Regions from separate parts of the Streptomyces sp. NPDC006879 genome, predicted to be linked through region 3. Evidence: riboswitches for the same ligand, from Rfam matches in the RefSeq annotation. Region 3 holds a riboswitch; each other region holds the start of a gene.

Region 1 (4,924 bases), on a different contig from region 3:
AACGAGCGCCGCCAGCGCTACGACAACGTCCCCTACGGCACGGCCTTCGAGCGGCTGACCGCGCTGGTGTACCCCGAGGGCCACCCCTACCACCACACGCCGATCGGTTCGATGGCCGATCTCGATGCTGCTTCCCTGGAAGACGCCCGGAACTTCTTCCGGACCTACTACGCCCCCAACAACGCCGTGCTCTCCATCGTCGGCGACATCGACCCCGAGCAGACACTTGCCTGGGTCGAGCAGTACTTCGGCTCGATTCCGGCGCACGGGGGTAAGCAGCCCCCGAGGGATGGCGCACTGCCCGAGGTGATCGGGAAGCAACTGCGCGAGGAGATCGTGGAGGAGGTGCCGGCCCGGGCGCTGATGGCGGCCTACCGCCTGCCGCACGACGGCACTCGGGAGTGTGACGCCGCCGACCTCGCGTTGACGGTCCTGGGGAGCGGGGAGTCCTCCAGGCTGCACAACCGGTTGGTGCGTCGCGACCAGACGGCCGTCGCCGCCGGGTTCGGCCTGCTGCGACTGGCCGGGGCGCCCTCCCTCGGGTGGCTGGACGTCAAGACCTCGGCGGGTGTGGAGGTGCCGGAGATCGAGGCCGCGGTCGACGAAGAGCTGGCGCGGTTCGCGGCGGAGGGCCCGACCGCCGAGGAGATGGAGCGCGCTCAGGCACAGCTGGAGCGCGAATGGCTGGACCGCCTGGGCACGGTGGCCGGTCGGGCCGACGAGCTGTGCCGCTTCGCGGTGCTCTTCGGCGATCCGCAGCTGGCGTTCACCGCGGTACAGCGAGTCCTGGACGTCACCGCCGAGGAGGTCCAGGCGGTGGCCGCGGCGCGGCTGCGCCCGGACAACCGTGGGGTGCTCGTGTACGAGCCGCGCCCGGCGGAGGAGACCGAAGTAGCAGCACAGGCCGAGGGGGCCGACCAGTGAGCGAGCGCGCGATGACCCCGACTGACGAGTCCACCCGGATGACGCAGATGACCTTTCATCCGCAGCCGCGTGCGGGCGAGGCCAAACCGTGGGCGTTTCCCGCCCCTGAGCGGTCCGTCCTGGACAACGGGCTGACCGTGCTGCGCTGCCATCGCCCCGGTCAACAGGTGGTGGCCGTGGAGATCAACCTCGACGCACCGTTGGACGCCGAACCCGAGGGCCTGGACGGGGTGGCCACGATCATGGCGCGGGCCCTGTCGGAGGGTACCGACAAGCACTCCGCCGAGGAGTTCGCAGCCGAGCTGGAGCGCTGCGGGGCCACACTCGACGCGCATGCGGACCACCCCGGTATGCGGGTGTCCCTCGAAGTGCCGGCCTCCCGGCTCTCCAAGGCGATGGGGCTGCTCGCGGAAGCCCTGCGGGCACCGGCCTTCGCGGACGGTGAGGTGGACCGCCTGGTGCGCAACCGCCTGGATGAGATCCCGCACGAGCTGGCCAACCCGGCGCGTCGGGCTGCCAAGGAGCTGTCCCGGCAGCTCTTCCCGGCCACCTCCCGGGTGTCCCGGCCGCGCCAGGGCACCGAGGAGACCGTGGCCCGGATCGATTCGGCGGCCGTGCGTGCCTTCTACGAGGCGCATGTGCGGCCCGCCACGGCGACGGTGGTGGTCGTGGGTGATCTGACGGGTATCGATCTGGAAGCCCTGCTCGCGGAGACTCTCGGTGCCTGGACGGGCGGCAGCGCCGAGCCTCGGACGGCGGAGCCGATGGCCGCGGACGACACCGGGCGGGTGGTCATCGTGGACCGCCCCGGTGCCGTCCAGACGCAGTTGCTGATCGGCCGGACCGGTCCGGACCGGCACGACCGGGTCTGGCCCGCTCAGATCGTGGGCACCTACTGCCTGGGTGGGACGCTCACCTCCCGTCTGGACCGGGTCCTGCGGGAGGAGAAGGGTTACACCTACGGCGTCCGGGCCTTCGGTCAGGTGCTGCGTTCCACCCGGGAGGGCACCGGGGCCTCGTTGCTGGCCATCAGCGGATCCGTTGACACGCCGAACACCGGCCCGGCACTGGCAGATCTCTGGGCCGTGCTGCGCACGCTTGCCTCCGGTGGCCTGACCGATGCCGAGCGGGATGCCGCGGTGCAGAACCTGGTGGGCGTGGCCCCGCTGAAGTTCGAGACGGCCGCGGCCGTCGCGGGCACGTTGGCCGATCAGGTGGAGCAGCACCTCCCGGACGACTACCAGGCGCAGTTGTACCTGCAATTGGCGCGGACGGGCACGGTCGAGGCCACGGCCGCCGCTGTCAGCGCCTTTCCCGTCGACCGGTTGGTGACGGTGCTGGTCGGCGACGCTGCTGAGATCGAGGAGCCGGTACGGGCCCTGGGCCTCGGCGAGGTCACCGTCGTGGCGAACTGACACCCGTACAACTCGGGCGGTCTTCGGGGGTCCTGGCGGTTCATCTGCCAGGACCCCATTCCTTTCGCTCTGTCCGGTTTGGTAGTGGTGGTGACGCCTTAGGGGTGTGGCGTACGCAACAAAATATCGTGTCCGTTTGGTGATCTGGTCGTGATCCGCCTAGCGTCAGTCCCGCTGTTCGTCGGCTGTAAACGCCGCATCCGCGGCACCGGACAGCGATCGCCGAGTCCCCGTCAGGCGTGAGCCTGGGGAGCCGGGGACCCATTCGTCCCTGGGGTGAATCGGCCCGCCTCGACCAGAGGTGGACCGTAGGAGACCTTCCTGCTCCGAACCCGTCAGCTAACCCGGTAGGCGAGAAGGAAGGAAAGGACCACCCTCTTTCATGGCGACTGCCACCGGTAAGCACCGCGGTTCCAGCCGTACCTCCCGCCGAACGGCGAATATCGCGAGCATCGCCACCCTGGCCACCGCCGGTGTCGTGGGCACGCTGGCCGCTCCGGCCCTCGCCGCTTCCGAGGGGCCCCAGCAGGGTGTCAGCGCCGAGGACACCGGCTTGAACGCCGTAGTGGTGGCCGACTCCCTGTCCGGCGAGATCGAGACTCAGGCCGCGGCCCAGGAGCATGCAGCCGAACTCGCCGCCGCCAAGGCCGCGGCCGAGGCGGAGGCCAAGCAGCGGGCGGAGGAGGCCCGCGAGCGCGCTGAGGCCGCCGCCAAGGCCGAACGGGAGGCGAAGGAGCGTGCGGCCCGCGAGGCCGAGCGGCAGCGCCTGTTGACCTTCGTCTCGCCTGTGGCCGGCTCCTATGTCAGCACCTCCTACAAGGCCGGCGGTGCCATGTGGTCCTCTGGTAGCCACACGGGCATCGACTTCCATGCTGCTTCCGGTACCGAGGTCCGCTCGGTGGGGCTCGGCACCGTCGTCGAGGCCGGCTGGGGCGGGGCGTACGGCAATAACGTGGTGATCAAGATGCACGACGGCACCTACACCCAGTACGGGCACCTGCTGTCCATCAAGGTGTCGGTGGGACAGCGCGTCACTCCCGGGGACCAAATAGGACTCTCCGGTTCCACGGGCAACTCCAGCGGCCCGCACCTTCACTTCGAGGCTCGTACCGGAGTTGACTACGGGTCGGACATCGACCCGATCTCCTACCTGCGCTCGCGCGGCGTCCAGCTCTGACGTCCCCGCAACTGTGCGAAGGCCCCGGCGTATTGCCGGGGCCTTCGCCGTTCCAAGAGATGCTCATGGATTCTTGAACCTCATCTGTAATAAAGCCGTGCTGCAATAGAGTCGCGAACAGCAGGCAATAGGGCGGAGGTTCGGATATGCGCGTTCCCGCGCACGCGGTGTGCACGGCCATCCGGGACGACATCGTCACGGGTGTCTTCGAGCCCGGGAGCCGGCTCACCGAGGAACTCCTCGCCCGCCGCTACGGGGTGTCGCGCGTGCCGGTCAGGGAGGCGTTGCGCACGCTGGAGTCGGAGGGGTTCGTCACCACGCGTCGCCATGCCGGTGCCTGCGTGTCCGAACCCACTGCGCAGGAGGCGGCGGACGTGTTGGAGACGCGCGTGCTGTTGGAGCCGTTGGGGGCGGCGCGTGCGGCGCAGCGGCGCACCGAGGCCCACCTGAAGGTGCTGCGCGGGCTGGTGCGGCTGGGGCAGGAGAGGGCGCGGCGGGGGGAGGGGGAGGACCTGCGTTCGTTGGGTGGCTGGTTCCACGACACGCTCACGCAGGCCTCGGGGAGTGCGGGGTTGATCTCCTTGCTGACGCAGCTGCGGCACAAGATCACCTGGATGTACACGGTGGAGGCACCTGCCCGGCCGGTGGACTCCTGGGCTGAGCACGGGGCCATCGTGGACGCCGTGGCCCGCGGTGACGCGGCGCGCGCCCGCGCGCTGACCACCCTGCACGCGGAGCGTGCCGCCCGTGCTCACCGACTCCGTCCGGCGGTGCCCGTGAGTTCTTCGCAACATTCTGTAAACATTTCCGGCGTCCGGAATTAACGGCTGCCGTATACGACAGCTGGTGTCTTTTCCCGTAGTTCGTGCGGCTGGTTTTGCCCCGTGTGGAACGGTGAATTCGCCAGAGGTTCCCGGTTCTCCGCGGCATTGAGCCTTTTCCATCTTCACTCTGAGCTGGTCAGATGAAGGGTGAGGATGGCCTGGATGAGGCTGGTGATCCGGGTGGTCGAGCACCGCAGTTTGCGGAGGAGTCGCCAGGACTTGAGGGTGGCGACGGCCTGTTCGACGAGGGCCCGGATCTTCGCGTGGGACCGGTTGACCGCCTGCTGGCCTGCGGAGAGGGTGTCCCACCGTCCCCAGCACGGGGTGCGGACCGTGCCGCCGGCGCCTCGGTATGCCTTGTCGGCCCAGCACGGGATGTCTGCTTCGGTGAGGGCGTCGACGATGCCGTGTTCGCGGGCCGCGCGGACGTCGTGGACGGCGCCGGGCAGGGCCGGTGAGGTCCACAGCAGCCGGCCGAAGGGGTCGGCGATGACCTGGACGTTCATCCCGTGCTTCTTGTGCTTGATGCCCCTATGTTCGTCAAGCCGCGGTCGTGAGGGTTGACGGGTCATCAGGGCGCTGGT
Region 2 (4,924 bases), on a different contig from region 3:
CGAGGGACATGGCCGATGTCCAGCTGCAGGAAGTCCGAGCTCGTAGTTATGGACCTTTTGACCGGCTCATCTTTGGACCTGTTCACAGGGCCATTGTCTACCCAAGGTTGAGGTCATGCACCTGATCTCAACTTCTTGCTCAGCACCGCCCCCGTCCCCTGTGCGTCGTGTCGGTCCGGGCGTCGTGGGCATGGCGCTGGTGGGAGCCGGTGTCACCGCCTCCCGCACCCTCGACTCGGCGCCCCTGTTCACCGCCCAGGCCATCCGTTACGCGTCAGCTGCTCTGCTGCTGCTCGCGCTGGCCCGGCTGGGGCGGGTCACGCTCACCCTTCCGCGCGGCGGCGAGTGGCTGTGGCTGGCGGGCGTCGCAGCCACCGGGCTGGTGCTGTTCAACGTGGCCGTGGTCCGCGGGGTCGCGCACGCCGAACCCGCGGTCATCGCGGTATCCGTCGCCTGCGTTCCGGTGCTGCTCTGTGTCCTTGGCCCCCTGCTCCAGCGGCGGCGCCCCACCAGACGGGTCCTGCTCGCCGCGGTGCTGGTGACGGCCGGCGGGATGCTGGTGGAGGGCCTGGGCCGTACCGATGGCACCGGAGTGGCGTGGGCCGCCCTCGCCCTGGCCTGCGAGGCGGCCTTCACCTTGCTTGCCGTTCCGGTGCTCGCCCGGCACGGGGCCTTCGGGGTTTCCATCCACGCGGTGTGGCTGGGCACGCTGCTGTTCACGCTCCTCGCCCTGTGCACGGAGGGGACCTCGGCGGCGGCGCGGCTGGGGGTGAGGGACGCGGTGGCGATCGCCTACCTTGCGGTCCTCGTCACGGCCGCCGCCTTCGTGCTCTGGTACCGGACGGTCGCTGCCGTCGGCGCGGACCGGGCCGGACTGCTGGCAGGGACGGCTCCGCTGGCAGCGGCGGGGACCGACGCCCTGGTCGGTGGCGGTGCGCCGGGGCCCTTGGTGTGGCTCGGCATGCTCGTGATCGTCGGCGCTCTCACCGTCGGGCTGTGGAATCCGCGGCGGCCGATCGCCCCTTCGGCGCCGGTTCGGCCGAGCGGATCCGAAGCGCAGAGGGGCGAAGGGGTGGGTGCGGGTCCGGCCCGCTCATGAGGCCTGGCGCGCGGAGCCGGGGCAGGCCAGGACGGCGTTGGAACGCCGCTGCCGGCCCCGGGGTCCGGGGCCGGCAGGAGGAGGGGTGCGTCAGTAGGCGCCGAAGACGTTGTCGATGGAGCCGTACCGCTTGGCGGCGTAGTTGCAGGCCGCGGTGATGTTGGCGACCGGGTCGTATGAGTCGAAGGAGGTCCCGGGCACGTGGTAGGCGCGGAACGTCGGGTCGATCACCTGGAGCAGGCCCTTGGAGGGGATGCCGTTGCGCGCGTTGATGTCCCAGTTGTTGATCGCGAGCGGGTTGCCGCTGGATTCACGCATGATGTTGCGGTGGATACCGGCGTAAGTGCCGGGAATACCGTGCTTGGCCATGATGTCCAGGGACTCGCGGATCCACCCGTCGAGGTTGTTGGCGTAGGTCTTCGCCGCGGCCTTGACTGCTGTCTGGGTCGCTGTGACCGCCTTCGCGCTGCTCGTCGTCCCGGCCGCGGCGACCGTGGCGATCGCGCCACCGGCTCCTGCCGAAGCCTTGGCCTTGGCGCCGATCGTGAGCTCAAGCCCGGGATGGATCAGCGAGGGGTCGACTCCGACGGCGCCGCGGTTGTCGCTGTACAGCTGCTTCCAGCCGCCGCTCACCGCGTGCTTCTCCGCGATCTTCGACAGGGAGTCTCCCGCGACCACCGCGTAGGTGACCGTCGAGGCCTTGGCCTGTACGGCGGCGACCGCCGTGGTGGCGACCGCGGCCTTGGGAGCGGCCAGCACGGCCGCACTGCTCGGAGCGGCCTGCGCGGTGGCGGCGCCCATCACGGGCAGGGCCAGTACGGCGCTTCCCGTCCCCGCTACGAGGAATCGACGGGCGAGGGCGTTCCTCTTGGTACGGCGGTGCTTACCCTTTGCAGGCATGGTGAATTTCCTCTCCATCGCCTACGAGGTGAGCTGTCGGGTTCGGGCTGAAGATGCCCGGCCGCCACATGTGTGCGACTTCACCCCAAGCCGTTCCGCATCGCGGACCGGCGACTTACCTGGGTCCCCCGCTCCTGCCGTATGGGTGTGGGGTTCCAGATGGCGGCAGGACTCGGCGTTCCACCCGGAATGACGGTGACATTAGGCGAAGCGCAGCTCGCAGAACAAGGCGGAAATCTTCTCCGCAAAGCACTGCCGAGCACTAACCGGTGGTGAATTCGAGATCACTTCCGGAGATCAAACTTTCAACTCTCCTTTCAGTGTTCGGATTCCCCGGAACACCCATTGATCACTTCACCGTCAAGGCCGTGACCCAAATCACCTGACACCCCAAGACACAACGACCCAAATCGCCCATTAAGCGCGCATAACGATCCAAAGCGACCCCCGCAGAAACGGGCGCTTCGATCAACCACTCAAAGTAATTCGCCAATTCCCAGATGACTTTGACGGCCGCCCAGAAACACCCCCACCATCACCCGAAGAACGCGTCGCACCCCGCCGCGGAGCAGGACCGGCCCGGCGAGCGCATGGGAGAACGAGAAAGGAAGCCGTCGCGGGAAGGCGATCGACCGTCGGGGAGATGGCACGAACCTCCACTCGGGCAGCCCCAACTGACAGCCCGTAACTCCTCGCCCGGACCGGCGTCGGTACCGGCCGACACCGAGCAGGGGCGAGTGGCACGGCATGCCGTGCCACCCCCGGGCCACGGAACTGCGCGAGGGACACGGCTCGTTGGTCCACGGACCGTCGGGCCCCGACGCCCGGATTCAGACCGAGTCACCCGTACCGCCCCGCGGCGCGGTACAGAGGGCGACCTGCGGCAGCCACCCGCGTCCGGCCACGCACCCCTACCCGCGGAGTGACTGCCGCGTCACCGGCCGCCACCGCCCTCCCCTCCCCGCTCGCCGGTCCGGTCGCGGGCGCGGACAATGAGGGGCGAGGCGCCGCGCTCCTGTCGACCAGGCGGCGGCTCTTGCCGGCAAGGGTGGGTGGACGATGCCGACGTGGCGACTGCGGGACTTCCACGACGATGACCTGGACAGCGCCATCCAGATCTGGGACCAGGACCGAGCGCCACAGGACCTCCCGGCCGTTTTCCCGGTTTCCGAGGTGATGTCCGTCGCCCGGACCGGCGGGCCCGCCGTGGTCGCGGTGGTCGGCGACGACATGGTGGGCATGGCAGTGGCCCAGGCCCAGGGGGAACGGGCCTGGATCACCCTGGTCGCGCTCTCCGAGACCTGGCGCAACCGTGGAGTCGGCAGCGCTCTGATCGCCGAACTCGAACGGCGCCTGCGCGTGCGTGGGGTGCGCCGCATCAGCGCCCTGCTGGCGCCGGGGGCAACCGGGACCGCGGCTCTGGACAACTGCGGCTACCGTTCCCGCGACGGCCTGGTGTTCTACGAGAAGGTCGAGCACCTCGGTGCGAGTGACGCCGGCCTGCTCGCCGAACTCGGCGGCAGGGTGCTCGCGCCGGGACTGTGGGACGCCCTGGCGGGGATGGAACGCGAGAAGGCGTCGATCGAACGGCGGATCGTGCTTCCCCTGGTCGAGCGTTCCCTCGCCGAACAGTACGGAGTGACCCCGCCGAAAGCCGTCATCCTCTTCGGCCCACCGGGTACCGGGAAGACGAGCTTCGCCAAAGCCGTGGCCTCCCGGCTGGAATGGCCCTTCGTGGAGATCTTCCCTTCCCGCCTCGCCGCGGGCTCCTCGGGTGGCTTGGCCACCTCGCTTCGGGACACCTTTGCGGATCTGGCCGAACTGCAGTCCGTTCTGTTGTTCATCGACGAGGTCGAGGAGATCGCCGGGGCCAGGTCAGGTCTGGCCATCGACCCCGGCCACGGCGTCACCAATGAACTCCTCAAACTTATTCCAGGATTCCGTGACCATGACGACCGACTGTTGATCTGTGCCACCAATTCCGTCAGATCCCTGGATCTGGCTTTCCTGCGCCCCGGACGTTTCGACTACGTGATTCCCGTCGGCCCTCCGGACCCAGCTGCCCGAGCCGCGATCTGGCAGCGTTACCTGGGTTCGGCCGCTGGCCGGGTCGATCTCCAACGCCTGGTGGCGGCCAGCGAGATGTTCACCCCGGCGGATATCGAATTCGCCGCCCGCAAAGGCGCTCACACGGCGTTCGAACGGGAAGTCGTGGATCGGGCGGGCGAGCCGGCCAGCACCGGGGACTATCTCAAGGCCGTGGCCGACACCCGCCCCACACTCACCGACCAGGCACTCACCGAGTTCCACGAGGACATCGAGCGGCACGGACGCGTGTGAGGACTGTCCCTCGGTACCCGGTGGATCAACACGCCGCGTCAGATGTGCCGTGCCACAAGGGTGGACACCTTCCTCGGATCACCGCCAGCTGTCCGGGCTGCGCAGTCGACCGATGGGACGAGTACGACCACACATGCTGAAAGCTGATAGACGACGCGACACGCCCAAAGGGGGATCTATCACTCAGGATTGGCGTCCCCCAGCATGCGGGATGAACCGCCGGGTACGCGCCGACACCAACGGGCCCCTCGACCACGGGGCACCACTCACCGAGGGGATCGAGATGTCCGAGCGCACGACCCTGTCCCGCAGAGGTTTCCTCTCCGGCACGACGCTCCTGGGAGGCCTTGCCCTGGCTCCGGCGCTGATGACCGGCTGTAGCCGCACCGAGAGCGGGACAGGTGGCCCGCAGGCGGACGCCGACCTGCTGGGGAAGTTGCGCAAGCAGGGATTCGTCAGGGTGGGCTTCGCCGGTGAAGCTCCGTACGGTTTCAAGGACGGCAACCAACTGGCGGGCCAGGCTCCCACCCTGCACAAGGAGATCTTCTCCCAACTCGGCGTGGCCGAACTACGGCCCACCCTGAC
Region 3 (4,924 bases):
AACCCGGACCAGCGGTTGCGCCTGCAGAACTCGTTGGCGGCGGGGGAGCGCGGGCTGTTGGAGACAGGGGTCGAGGAACTGTTGCGTTACGACGGGCCGGTGGAGTTGGCCACCTGGCGGTTCGCCACCGAGGACCTGACTCTGGGCGGCCGGCGGATCGAGGCGGGGGACCCGGTGTTGGTCGTGCTGGCGGCTGCGGATCGGGACCCGGCGCGGTTCACGGACCCCGACACCCTTGATCTGTCCCGGCGCGACAACCAACACCTGGGGTACGGGCACGGCATCCACTACTGTCTCGGCGCGCCCCTGGCGCGGCTGGAAGGACAGACCGCGCTCGCCACCTTGCTGACCCGGCTACCCGATTTGCGACTTGGGGGCAATCCGGACGAACTGCGTTGGCGGGGCGGGCTGATCATGCGTGGATTGCGAACACTCCCTGTGGAGTTCACGCCCGTTACGTCACAAAGGAGTTGACGTAGCGTCACTATCGTGACCGGAGCGTGATCTGAGCTGCACCGACTTGTAACAAGTGTTCGGCTGACGCTACTTTCGCCCCCACGTCCTCTGCAGTCCCGCGAAAGGCAACCGCATGCGCTCCGGGAATGGCCGTCATCGGCGCCCCCGTCAGGCCCCCGCGCTCGTCGTCACCGCAGGAGTCACCGGCTCCGCGCTGGCCCTGCCGCTCCTCGCCGCCACCGGCGCTCAGGCTGCCGACGCGGCCACCTGGGACAAGGTGGCCGAATGCGAGAGCGGTGGCGCCTGGAGCGCCGACCAGGGCAACGGCTACTACGGCGGCCTCCAGTTCACCCAGGAGGTCTGGGAGGCCAACGGTGGCCTCGACTTCGCTCCGCGCGCCGATCTGGCCAGCCGTTCGCAGCAGATAGTCGTCGGGGAGAAGGTCCTCGCGGCTCAGGGCCCCTCGGCCTGGCCGCAGTGTTCAGGCCCCGCGGGACTGGTCAAGGACAGCGTCAAGCCTGATGTGGACCCCGGGCTCGGGACGGAGAAGCGGGAGATCGCCCCGGCGCCGATTCGTCCCGCGGACTCCCTTCCGGTGGAAGAGCCCGAGAAGGCGCCCGAGCAGCCCGCGGCCACCCCCTCCGCCCCGGCAACCCCTTCCGCCCCGGTGACGCCGTCCGCGCCCGCGACTCCCGAGCTGCCGGACGCCTCGGCAACCCCGGGTGCTCCCGTCACTCCCACCACTCCCACCACTCCCGTCACTCCCACGGTGCCGGGCACTCCCACTAACCCCGTTGCTCCCACCACCCCTGCGACCCCCACCGCTCCCACCACCCCCGCGACGCCGGGCGCCCCCACCACGCCCGCAGCGAGCCTCGCGCCCGCCACGCCTGCCGGGCCCGAGGTGCCCGTCACCCCTGGCGTGGTGGGCGAGGGCTCGACCGTGACGCCCGTGGCTGGCGCGTCAGGAGTGACGGCCGCGGACCCCGCTGTGGCCATCGGGACGGGCAAGCATCGTGGCGAACCGGCCGAGGAGTCCTCTGGTGCATCCGCCGGGGCGCTCTCTGACGCGGCATCGGATGGTGCATACACGGTCAAGCCGGGCGACAACCTGACGGATATCGCCGGCGCGCACGGAGTCGCGGGTGGCTGGACCGCGATCTATCAGGCGAACGAAGAGGTGATCGGCTCCGATGCCGACCTCATCAAGCCTGGCCAGAGCCTCGATCTGAGCGGCAAATAGGGATACTTGGGGCGCGCCGCTTCTCCGATGCGTGGGTCAATGTCCTGGTTCGCGTAAGTGAGACATGAGTCTCTTCCACCCAACTGGCGCGCCCCTTCGGCGGAGTGTGGTGATTCCGCCCCTCACCTGCGTAAATGCCGGTTCTCTGCTAGGTGTTTTGGGCGTTTTTCCTAGCTTGTCCGATATTGAAGATCGGTAGTGGCTGTGTCTACGGTCTGAACCGCTCGCCACCGCGGGCTCCTTCGACCGCACGCCGAGTCCTGCCGGCGGACGGGGGAACAGTCGTCGCGTCAAGCGCCGAAGGCAGGAGCGGGGGACCCAAGGTTTCCGCCGGGACCGACCACTGAAAGGTGGTCAGGGACCGGCTAGGGGTGAAGCCGAGCGCTAGGACGCTCGGCCGGGCAACTCATTGGCCCGAACCCGACAGCTCACCTCGTAGGCGTCGGTGAGGAGACCTCCATGCAGCTTTCGGGCAAGGGCAAGCATCGCCGTCCGTCCAAGGCCACCCGTATCGTCACCCTCGCCGGCGTCACCGGCGCGGCCGTCGCCGCCCCGCTGATGGCCGTCGGTAGCGCGAACGCCGCCACCGCATCCGAGTGGGACCGCGTCGCGCAGTGCGAGTCCGGTGGCAACTGGTCCATCAACACGGGCAACGGCTACTACGGCGGCCTGCAGTTCTCGCCGTCCACCTGGGCCGCCTACGGGGGCACCGCCTACGCCTCCAGCGCGCACCTGGCGAGCAAGTCCCAGCAGATAGCCATCGCCGAGAAGGTCCTCGCCGGCCAGGGCAAGGGCGCCTGGCCGTCCTGCGGTGTCGGCCTGTCGAACTCCGCATACAAGGGCTCCTCCGCCTCCAAGCCCGCCGCCACCCCGAAGAAGGCCGCTCCGAAGGCCACGGTCAAGAAGAGCACCACGGTCAAGAAGAGCACCACGGTCAAGAAGAGCACCACCGTCAAGAAGAGCGCTCCGGTGCGCAGCGAGCAGGCGCCGACCAGCCGTTCGCAGACCCGCCCGCAGGCCACGGCGCAGGGCTTCAAGAAGGGCGACGGCTCCTACGAGGTGAAGTCGGGCGACACCCTGGGCACCATCGCCGAGGCGAAGGGCGTCAAGGGGGGCTGGCAGAAGCTGTTCGAGCTGAACAAGGACGTCATCAGTGACGCCGACCTGATCTACCCGGGTCAGATGCTGCACCTGAGCTAGGGGTTGGCCGGCCGCGGCCGTCAGTCCGCCGCGGCCCCGCCTCCTCCCGCCCGGCACGTACGGCTGTCCCCGCGTGCCGGGCGGAGCTCTGTCTCGACCTCGGCACCCTTCTGCGGCCGTCTTCTTTGCCCTCTGAAGGAGGCCTTTGACCCCTTTTTCTGTCCAGGGGTCGGGCAGTCGGGCGGTCGAGCTCCCGGAGGCGGTTAGGCTCTAGGCGGCAGGCCACCGCAAGGCCATCACGCCACCGCACATCCAGCGTCACATCCCAGAAGGAGATGCTCGTGCCGTCCATCGACGTCGTCGTAGCCCGGGAAATCCTGGACTCCCGAGGCAACCCCACGGTCGAGGTCGAGGTGGGCCTCGACGACGGCAGCACCGGCCGTGCTGCCGTGCCGTCCGGCGCCTCCACCGGTGCTTTCGAGGCCATCGAGCTCCGCGACGGGGACCCGAACCGCTACCTCGGCAAGGGTGTCGAGAAGGCCGTCCTCGCCGTCATCGAGCAGATCGGCCCGGAGCTCGTCGGCTACGACGCCACCGAGCAGCGTCTGATCGACCAGGCCATGTTCGACCTGGACGCCACCGACAACAAGGGCTCGCTTGGCGCCAACGCCATCCTCGGTGTTTCGCTGGCTGTCGCCCACGCCGCGTCCGAGGCCTCGGACCTCCCGCTCTTCCGCTACCTCGGTGGCCCGAACGCGCACCTGCTGCCCGTTCCGATGATGAACATCCTCAACGGTGGGTCGCACGCCGACTCCAACGTGGACATCCAGGAGTTCATGATCGCGCCGATCGGCGCCGAGTCCTTCTCCGAGGCGCTGCGCTGGGGTACCGAGGTCTACCACACCCTCAAGGCCGTCCTGAAGCGTAAGGGCCTGTCCACCGGCCTTGGCGACGAGGGTGGATTCGCCCCGAACCTGGAGTCCAACCGCGCCGCCCTGGACCTCATTCTTGAGGCCATCAAGGAGGCCGGCTACGCCCCGGGCAAGGACATCGCGCTCGCCCTCGACTGTGCCGCCTCCGAGTTCTACAAGGAAGGCAAGTACGAGTTCGAGGGCCAGTCCCGTTCGGCCGCCGAGATGACCGAGTACTACGAGGAGCTCGTCTCCGCGTACCCGCTGGTCTCCATCGAGGACCCGCTGTTCGAGGACGACTGGGCCGGCTGGAAGGTCATCACTGACAAGCTCGGCACCAGGGTGCAGCTCGTCGGCGACGACCTCTTCGTCACCAACCCCGAGCGCCTGGCCCGCGGCATCGAGGAGGGCTCCGCCAACGCCCTGCTCGTCAAGGTGAACCAGATCGGCTCGCTGACCGAGACCCTCGACGCGGTCGAGCTCGCCCAGCGCAACGGCTTCAAGTGCATGATGTCCCACCGCTCCGGCGAGACCGAGGACGTCACCATCGCTGACCTGGCCGTCGCCACCAACTGCGGCCAGATCAAGACCGGTGCGCCGGCCCGTTCGGAGCGCGTGGCCAAGTACAACCAGCTGCTGCGCATCGAGGAGATCCTCGACGACGCCGCGGTGTACGCGGGTCGCTCGGCCTTCCCGCGCTTCAAGGGCTAATCACCGCTTTCGGGGTTGCAGCCTCCGTACGTCCCCGCATCCGGTCCCGTACCGTGTGCGGGGACGTCCCTTTGCTCCTGAGGTCCTCCGGCGGAGCGAAGGCGCAGGGGCTTCGAGTGTGCTCACCAGGGAGGCGGGACGCATGGCCGGGAACCGGGACCGTTTCTCCACCGCGACCAGGCTGAAGCAGCTCGGCGAACGGACCGCGGCACACGTCTACCGTTCGCAGTCCCGCCGTCAGGTCCGCAGGAGTCGGTTGACCGGACGGGCGGCCCTGCTCGCCCTGGTCCTGTGCACGCTGGTCGTCGCCCTGGCCTACCCCATGCGCCAGTACGTATCGCAGCGCTCCGACATCGCGGAGCAGCAGCGGGAAGCGGACCAGGCGCGCCGGCGGCTCTCCGAACTGCGGGACGAGAAAGCCCGTTGGCAGGACCCGGCGTACGTGGAGCGACAGGCGCGCGAA

Evidence for each region. Region 3 has a riboswitch for cyclic di-AMP ahead of ACFYMC_RS18315 (transglycosylase family protein). Riboswitches for the same ligand answer to the same signal wherever they lie in the genome.
Region 1: linked by a shared signal. The riboswitch ahead of ACFYMC_RS17010 (M23 family metallopeptidase) and the one ahead of ACFYMC_RS18315 (transglycosylase family protein) in region 3 are both predicted to bind cyclic di-AMP.
Region 2: linked by a shared signal. The riboswitch ahead of ACFYMC_RS21305 (transglycosylase SLT domain-containing protein) and the one ahead of ACFYMC_RS18315 (transglycosylase family protein) in region 3 are both predicted to bind cyclic di-AMP.

The regions. Positions count from the first base shown of each region.
Region 1 covers NZ_JBIAGC010000020.1:34-4,957, reverse strand. Annotated here, with positions in the region: gene ACFYMC_RS17020 (M16 family metallopeptidase) at 1-924, shown strand, start outside; gene ACFYMC_RS17015 (M16 family metallopeptidase) at 972-2,339, shown strand; cyclic di-AMP (ydaO/yuaA leader) riboswitch at 2,550-2,708, shown strand; gene ACFYMC_RS17010 (M23 family metallopeptidase) at 2,722-3,516, shown strand; gene ACFYMC_RS17005 (GntR family transcriptional regulator) at 3,663-4,340, shown strand; partial or broken gene ACFYMC_RS17000 (transposase family protein) at 4,463-4,864, opposite strand.
Region 2 covers NZ_JBIAGC010000031.1:14,272-19,195, forward strand. Annotated here, with positions in the region: gene ACFYMC_RS21295 (PLP-dependent aminotransferase family protein) at 1-86, opposite strand, end outside; gene ACFYMC_RS21300 (DMT family transporter) at 191-1,099, shown strand; gene ACFYMC_RS21305 (transglycosylase SLT domain-containing protein) at 1,190-1,999, opposite strand; cyclic di-AMP (ydaO/yuaA leader) riboswitch at 2,003-2,187, opposite strand; gene ACFYMC_RS21310 (ATP-binding protein) at 3,059-4,339, shown strand; gene ehuB (ectoine/hydroxyectoine ABC transporter substrate-binding protein EhuB) at 4,623-4,924, shown strand, end outside.
Region 3 covers NZ_JBIAGC010000023.1:13,635-18,558, forward strand. Annotated here, with positions in the region: gene ACFYMC_RS18305 (cytochrome P450) at 1-474, shown strand, start outside; gene ACFYMC_RS18310 (transglycosylase family protein) at 590-1,699, shown strand; cyclic di-AMP (ydaO/yuaA leader) riboswitch at 1,985-2,156, shown strand; gene ACFYMC_RS18315 (transglycosylase family protein) at 2,159-2,899, shown strand; gene eno (phosphopyruvate hydratase) at 3,175-4,461, shown strand; gene ACFYMC_RS18325 (septum formation initiator family protein) at 4,604-4,924, shown strand, end outside.